3 regions of the Neobacillus canaveralius genome follow, and region 1 is predicted to be linked to each of the others. Evidence: a T-box and tRNA genes for the amino acid it is inferred to sense, from the RefSeq annotation. Region 1 holds a T-box; the other regions hold tRNA genes.

Evidence for each region. The T-box of region 1 lies ahead of serS (serine--tRNA ligase). A T-box ahead of a tRNA ligase gene usually reads a tRNA of that ligase, here a tRNA-Ser.
Region 2: it has a tRNA-Ser gene. The T-box ahead of serS (serine--tRNA ligase) is inferred to sense a tRNA for this amino acid. The anticodon was not compared.
Region 3: it has a tRNA-Ser gene. The T-box ahead of serS (serine--tRNA ligase) is inferred to sense a tRNA for this amino acid. The anticodon was not compared.

Annotation. Positions count from the first base shown of each region.
Region 1 covers NZ_JBDFLL010000001.1:80,621-82,856, reverse strand. The annotation lists gene pdxS (pyridoxal 5'-phosphate synthase lyase subunit PdxS) at 1-185, shown strand, start outside; gene pdxT (pyridoxal 5'-phosphate synthase glutaminase subunit PdxT) at 262-843, shown strand; T-box leader at 902-1,125, shown strand; gene serS (serine--tRNA ligase) at 1,175-2,236, shown strand, end outside.
Region 2 covers NZ_JBDFLL010000001.1:699,010-701,245, forward strand. The annotation lists tRNA gene ABC255_RS03335 (tRNA-Lys) at 75-150, shown strand; tRNA gene ABC255_RS03340 (tRNA-Leu) at 218-302, shown strand; tRNA gene ABC255_RS03345 (tRNA-Gly) at 363-437, shown strand; tRNA gene ABC255_RS03350 (tRNA-Leu) at 443-531, shown strand; tRNA gene ABC255_RS03355 (tRNA-Arg) at 568-644, shown strand; tRNA gene ABC255_RS03360 (tRNA-Pro) at 652-728, shown strand; tRNA gene ABC255_RS03365 (tRNA-Ala) at 747-819, shown strand; tRNA gene ABC255_RS03370 (tRNA-Ser) at 827-919, shown strand; tRNA gene ABC255_RS03375 (tRNA-Met) at 1,077-1,150, shown strand; tRNA gene ABC255_RS03380 (tRNA-Asp) at 1,188-1,264, shown strand; tRNA gene ABC255_RS03385 (tRNA-Phe) at 1,316-1,388, shown strand; tRNA gene ABC255_RS03390 (tRNA-Tyr) at 1,423-1,507, shown strand; tRNA gene ABC255_RS03395 (tRNA-His) at 1,567-1,642, shown strand; tRNA gene ABC255_RS03400 (tRNA-Cys) at 1,682-1,755, shown strand; tRNA gene ABC255_RS03405 (tRNA-Gly) at 1,767-1,840, shown strand; tRNA gene ABC255_RS03410 (tRNA-Ile) at 1,846-1,922, shown strand; tRNA gene ABC255_RS03415 (tRNA-Asn) at 1,957-2,031, shown strand; gene ABC255_RS03420 (glycine betaine uptake BCCT transporter) at 2,203-2,236, opposite strand, start outside.
Region 3 covers NZ_JBDFLL010000001.1:1,268,255-1,270,490, reverse strand. The annotation lists gene glgB (1,4-alpha-glucan branching protein GlgB) at 1-204, opposite strand, end outside; tRNA gene ABC255_RS06215 (tRNA-Glu) at 1,062-1,133, opposite strand; tRNA gene ABC255_RS06210 (tRNA-Ser) at 1,144-1,234, opposite strand; tRNA gene ABC255_RS06205 (tRNA-Asn) at 1,243-1,317, opposite strand; tRNA gene ABC255_RS06200 (tRNA-Ile) at 1,380-1,456, opposite strand; tRNA gene ABC255_RS06195 (tRNA-Gly) at 1,463-1,536, opposite strand; tRNA gene ABC255_RS06190 (tRNA-His) at 1,555-1,630, opposite strand; tRNA gene ABC255_RS06185 (tRNA-Phe) at 1,660-1,735, opposite strand; tRNA gene ABC255_RS06180 (tRNA-Asp) at 1,764-1,840, opposite strand; tRNA gene ABC255_RS06175 (tRNA-Met) at 1,844-1,917, opposite strand; tRNA gene ABC255_RS06170 (tRNA-Ser) at 1,954-2,046, opposite strand; tRNA gene ABC255_RS06165 (tRNA-Ile) at 2,065-2,141, opposite strand; tRNA gene ABC255_RS06160 (tRNA-Met) at 2,157-2,233, opposite strand.

The DNA of each region.
Region 1 (2,236 bases):
TTGGTTCAGGTATTTTTAAATCGGAGAATCCTGCTTTGTTTGCAAAAGCAATTGTTGAAGCTACGACTCATTACCAAGACTATAAGTTGATTGCTGAGCTTTCGAAGAACCTAGGAACACCAATGAAAGGTATTGAGATTTCATCCTTGTCCCCTGAAAATCGTATGCAGGAACGTGGTTGGTAATTAGAAAAGCGGAAGCCCCTAGGCGCTGTAGCTGGACAATTAAACTCATCTTGAAAGCAAAAGAAGGAGTTTTTTTATGATAAAAGTAGGAGTACTTGCCTTACAAGGTGCTGTTCGTGAACACATTCATTCCGTTGAGGAATGTGGTGCACAAGGCATCGCCATTAAGAAGGTAGAACAGTTGAAGGAAGTAGATGGCCTCATCCTACCCGGCGGTGAAAGCACTGCAATGAGAAAGTTGATTGATAAGTATGGTTTTATGGATGCATTAAAGGAATTTGCTGCAGAAGGTAAACCAATGTTTGGTACATGTGCTGGTCTTATTCTTTTAGCTAAAAACCTAGTTGGTCATGAGCCTCATATTGGGGTGATGGACATTAAGGTTGAACGCAACTCCTTTGGACGTCAGGTTGATAGCTTCGAGGCTGACCTCACAATTAAAGGTGTAGCCGATAGCTTCCCTGCAGTCTTTATCCGTGCGCCGCACATCGTTGAAGCTGGAGCTGATGTAGAAGTCCTTTCAAAGCACAATGACCGCATTGTGGCAGCTCGTGAAGGACAATTCCTTGGATGTTCATTCCATCCTGAATTAACAGATCGACATGACATTACGGCGTATTTTATTGAAATGGTAAAGCAAGCAAAAGCAAACAATTAGTATAATTTGATTGCAATTGGTGGATAATTATAGTAAATTAATTTCAATAAATAAATAAGTTAAAGCAATGAGAGGAACTAGTAACAGGAAGTTCATTCTAAAGAGAGCCGATGGTTGGTGTGAATCGGTGTATGAAGCTTGTGAATCCCTCCTCGAGCAAGGTATGGAACGCCTTATTAAGGGTCAGTAAGTACTTTCGGTAAAAACCGTTAATTTTTTTCAAGGTGGACAGACTAATTCTGTCAACCAGGGTGGTAACGCGGGTTAACTCTCGTCCCTGTTTTTAGGGACGGGAGTTTTTTGTATTTATTTAACAGTTAGGAGTGGAAGTATGTTAGATATTAAATTATTACGAGCTAATTTTGCAGAGGTTAAGGAAAAACTCCAGCATCGTGGAGAGGACCTGACAGACCTAGGTAAATTTGAGGACTTAGATCAGCGCAGACGCGATTTAATCGTTGAGGCAGAACAATTAAAAAGCAAACGTAACGAGGTATCCCAACAGGTAGCCGCGTTGAAGCGTGAGAAGGCAGATGCTGACCACCTTATTGTAGAAATGCGTGAGGTGGGCGATAGGATTAAAGTATTAGATGAGGAGCTCCGCAGTGTCGAGGAAACGCTCGACTTGTTGTTAATGAGCATTCCAAATATTCCGCATGAAAGTGTGCCAATTGGTGAAACTGAGGATGAAAACATAGAGATTCGAAAGTGGGGTCAAGTAAGGGAATTTGAATTTGAGGCAAAACCGCACTGGGATGTTGCTGACCATTTAGGAATCCTTGACTTTGAACGTGCGGGCAAGGTTACAGGCAGCCGTTTCGTGTTTTATAAAGGCCTTGGAGCCCGTTTAGAGCGTGCACTGATGAACTTTATGCTTGACCTGCATGTAGATGAGCACGGCTACAAGGAAATTTTACCGCCATATATGGTTAACCGCGCGAGCATGACTGGTACAGGTCAACTCCCAAAATTTGAAGAAGATGCATTTTTAATTGAAAATGAAGATTACTTCTTAATTCCAACAGCAGAGGTGCCTGTCACCAACCTTCACCGTGATGAAATTTTAAGCGGGGATGAGCTTCCAATTCGTTTTGCGGCTTACAGTGCATGCTTCCGTTCTGAAGCTGGTTCTGCGGGGCGGGATACTCGTGGATTAATTCGCCAGCACCAATTCAATAAAGTAGAGCTAGTGAAGTTTGTTAAGCCAGAAGATTCTTACGAGGAGCTTGAGAAGCTGACAAGTGACGCAGAGCGCGTGCTACAATTACTAGAGTTACCATATCGTGTGCTCCGCATGTGTACAGGTGACCTTGGCTTTACGGCTGCTAAAAAGTACGATATTGAAGTATGGATCCCGAGCTATGGGACCTATCGTGAAATTTCTTCTTGCAGT
Region 2 (2,236 bases), 620 kb from region 1:
TCATCGGAAGCATGCGCAAAATCCCGAAAGGGATTTTAAGCAGAGAAAATGAGTTTAGATAAATCTCATTATTCGAGCCATTAGCTCAGTTGGTAGAGCATCTGACTTTTAATCAGAGGGTCGAAGGTTCGAGTCCTTCATGGCTCACCAAGTTATTTTCGTTAGAAAATAACCAAAGTTTTTTCGCGAAGGCGAAAATAACTTTCCATTTTAATATGCGGGTGTGGCGGAATTGGCAGACGCACCAGACTTAGGATCTGGCGCCGCAAGGCGTGGGGGTTCGACTCCCTTCACCCGCACCAAGTTATTTTCGTTAGAAAATAACCAAGAATTTTTGCTAAGCAAAATAATCTTCCATATATGCGGAAGTAGTTCAGTGGTAGAACACCACCTTGCCAAGGTGGGGGTCGCGGGTTCGAATCCCGTCTTCCGCTCCAATGTTGCCGGGGTGGCGGAACTGGCAGACGCACAGGACTTAAAATCCTGCGGTAGGTGACTACCGTACCGGTTCGATTCCGGTCCTCGGCACCAAGTTATTTTTCGGAGAAAAATAACTTTCATTAAAATGCGCCCGTAGCTCAATTGGATAGAGTGTCTGACTACGGATCAGAAGGTTATGGGTTCGACTCCTTTCGGGCGCGCCATATAATACGGGAAGTAGCTCAGCTTGGTAGAGCACTTGGTTTGGGACCAAGGGGTCGCAGGTTCGAATCCTGTCTTCCCGACCATGCTTTTAATAACAAAATGGGGCCTTAGCTCAGCTGGGAGAGCGCCTGCTTTGCACGCAGGAGGTCAGCGGTTCGATCCCGCTAGGCTCCACTTATTCGGAGGAATACCCAAGTTCGGCTGAAGGGATCGGTCTTGAAAACCGACAGGCGGGTCAAACCGCGCGGGGGTTCGAATCCCTCTTCCTCCTCCATAATTTCTATATTCTTATTGTCGCGGGGTGGAGCAACGAGCATTGCTTCAATGAATTAACTGCGAGTTGTATCAATCGAGTTGCTGCTTGAATAGTCTTACTGAGATTGATACAGTCCTAAACTAGGGGCATGGATATAATTTAATATTTTTATTGTCGCGGGGTGGAGCAGTCTGGTAGCTCGTCGGGCTCATAACCCGAAGGTCGCAGGTTCAAATCCTGTCCCCGCAATTAAGTTATTTTCAAGAAAAATACTTGAAAAAACTTTGGTCCGGTAGTTCAGTTGGTTAGAATGCCTGCCTGTCACGCAGGAGGTCGCGGGTTCGAGTCCCGTCCGGACCGCCATTTTTTATATCAGTAGGGTAACTCTACTGTTGATATAGATATAGATTGTATGGCTCAGTAGCTCAGTCGGTAGAGCAAAGGACTGAAAATCCTTGTGTCGGCGGTTCGATTCCGTCCTGAGCCATCATTTTTTTAAACTTTTTTTGTCTTTTATATTTGGAGGGGTAGCGAAGTGGCTAAACGCGGCGGACTGTAAATCCGCTCCCTCTGGGTTCGGCGGTTCGAATCCGTCCCCCTCCACCAAGTTATTTTCGTTTGAAAATATCCTAGGTTTTTTGCTGAAGTTAAAAATAACCATTATGGCGATTGTGGCGAAGTGGTTAACGCACCTGATTGTGGTTCAGGCATTCGTGGGTTCGATTCCCATCAGTCGCCCCAATGAATTTTAATAAATTGGGTTAGCTCTTTAAAAGTTTGGGCAGCATAGCCAAGTGGTAAGGCAGAGGTCTGCAAAACCTTTATCCCCGGTTCAAATCCGGGTGTTGCCTCCAAATTTTAATATGCGGGTGTAGTTTAGTGGTAAAACCTCAGCCTTCCAAGCTGATGTTGTGAGTTCGATTCTCATCACCCGCTCCAATTTTGGGCCTATAGCTCAGCTGGTTAGAGCGCACGCCTGATAAGCGTGAGGTCGATGGTTCGAGTCCATTTAGGCCCACCAGAATTTTTTGCGAAGCAAAATAATTTGTTATTATTCCGCAGTAGCTCAGTGGTAGAGCTATCGGCTGTTAACCGATCGGTCGTAGGTTCGAGTCCTACCTGCGGAGCCATTTTTTCAAGTTAAGGACGGTTAGCCTGTTCCTTTTAAAAATAGTTAAAAAACCCCCTTTAAGAAATAATCATTTTCTTAAAGGGGGTTTTTTCAATATCATATACATTCTTGGTTTTTCAGTCAGCTCAATCGTCAAATCTTTTGGATTATTTTTCACATTAAAGACCCTTTAGGAGGGGTACACGTTTCTTTTATTTCCTCTT
Region 3 (2,236 bases), 1.2 Mb from region 1:
ATCGTAACCTTCTCCATTCCAGTTATTGAAATTTCCAACCAGCCTTACTTGGTTAGCATTCGGAGCCCACACACAAAATCGCGTATATACTTTGTCAGTTTCTTTAAAAACGTGTGCCCCAAACAGCTGGTGACTTTGAAAAAGGTTCCCCTCATGAAATAAATGCAACTGATAGCCTGTTGGATATAAAGTGTTCACTGCCATTATTAACCTCATCCTTGTGAAAATGTATTTCAAGGGTTAATTATAAGTGCAAATTACAAATATCTCTTGTAAAACTTTTTTATCTTTTCTGACAATAAAGTATACAGACCGTCATATTCTGGTTTTTTTCAACACGTTTCGACAAAAACGAACAAGAAATCCTTCAACAACCGACAAAAAAACATAAAGTTTTTTTGAAATTTTGGGTAAAAAATATTATTTAAATTATAAGAAACTTTAACATGTAAACGTGCTAAATATGCAGTATATGTAAGCGTTGCCAGCGTTTTTCTCAGTGGTACGGGAAAGCATATTATTATATAGGAATAGTTTTTAACTAAAAAAAATGCACGCTTAAGTCTTGGACAAGCTATAGGCACTTCAAAGGATTGGAGTGTTTGTTTTTCTTATAAAACAACAAATTTTTGGGGATTATATGGGATGATGATTTTATCGGAGATAGAGGGAAAATAAGAATGATTGACACAAATTTTAAGGGATTATGCAGCATGGTATTTTATAGTGGCTGTAGTGCCCCTAATGGGCTCAAAGATAGCCGGAATAACTCATCTGAGATATTAACCAGGCGTACTGCTACTCTAACCCGACTAGAGCGACTCAATTTAATTTAGATGAAGGTATTAAGCCACTGGAGCACTTTGAATGATTTGGCTTTAATTAGCATTTAAATTAATTAGGGTCTTTTATAGTTACCCAAATTCCGTTTGCTTCGACGTTTCGGTCACTATAAACTTAGAATTGATGGAGTTATACATAATCAATTGTAGTATTGTCATTTTTACTGGCAAAAATTAGCACAAAAAAACTGATGATAAAATATCATCAGCCTTTTTGTATGACCCCTACGGGATTCGAACCCGTGTTACCTCCGTGAAAGGGAGGTGTCTTAACCACTTGACCAAGGGGCCTTAATTTTTATGGCGGAGAAGGAGGGATTTGAACCCTCGCGCCGGTTACCCGACCTACACCCTTAGCAGGGGCGCCTCTTCAGCCTCTTGAGTACTTCCCCATAAAAATTGGCTCCGCAGGTAGGACTCGAACCTACGACCGATCGGTTAACAGCCGATAGCTCTACCACTGAGCTACTGCGGAACAATGGAAAATCATTTTGCTGTCGCAAAAAGTTCTAACTATTTTGCTGTCGCAAAAAGTTCTGGTGGGCCTAAATGGACTCGAACCATCGACCTCACGCTTATCAGGCGTGCGCTCTAACCAGCTGAGCTATAGGCCCATAAATTGGAGCGGGTGATGAGAATCGAACTCACAACATCAGCTTGGAAGGCTGAGGTTTTACCACTAAACTACACCCGCGAAAAGTAAAATAATAGATGGGGCGACTGATGGGAATCGAACCCACGAATGCCTGAACCACAATCAGGTGCGTTAACCACTTCGCCACAATCGCCATCATAATAGTTTCCATCTAAAAATAAATGGTGGCTCAGGACGGAATCGAACCGCCGACACAAGGATTTTCAGTCCTTTGCTCTACCGACTGAGCTACTGAGCCACTATATTTTTTGCCATTTTAATAAAAATGGCGGTCTGGACGGGACTCGAACCCGCGACCTCCTGCGTGACAGGCAGGCATTCTAACCAACTGAACTACCAGACCATATTGCGGGGACAGGATTTGAACCTGCGACCTTCGGGTTATGAGCCCGACGAGCTACCAGACTGCTCCACCCCGCGACAATAAAAATATTTCATTTTGCTGAATTAATAAAATGGAGGAGGAAGAGGGATTCGAACCCCCGCGCGGTTTGACCCGCCTGTCGGTTTTCAAGACCGATCCCTTCAGCCGAACTTGGGTATTCCTCCAAAAAAACATAAAATTACTGGTGGACCTTGTAGGACTCGAACCTACGACCGGACGGTTATGAGCCGTCTGCTCTAACCAGCTGAGCTAAAGGTCCAAATTAAGGTTTATTTGGTAGCGGCGGAGGGGATCGAACCCCCGACCTTACGGGTATGAACCGTACGCTCTAGCCAGCTGAGCTACACCGCCAAA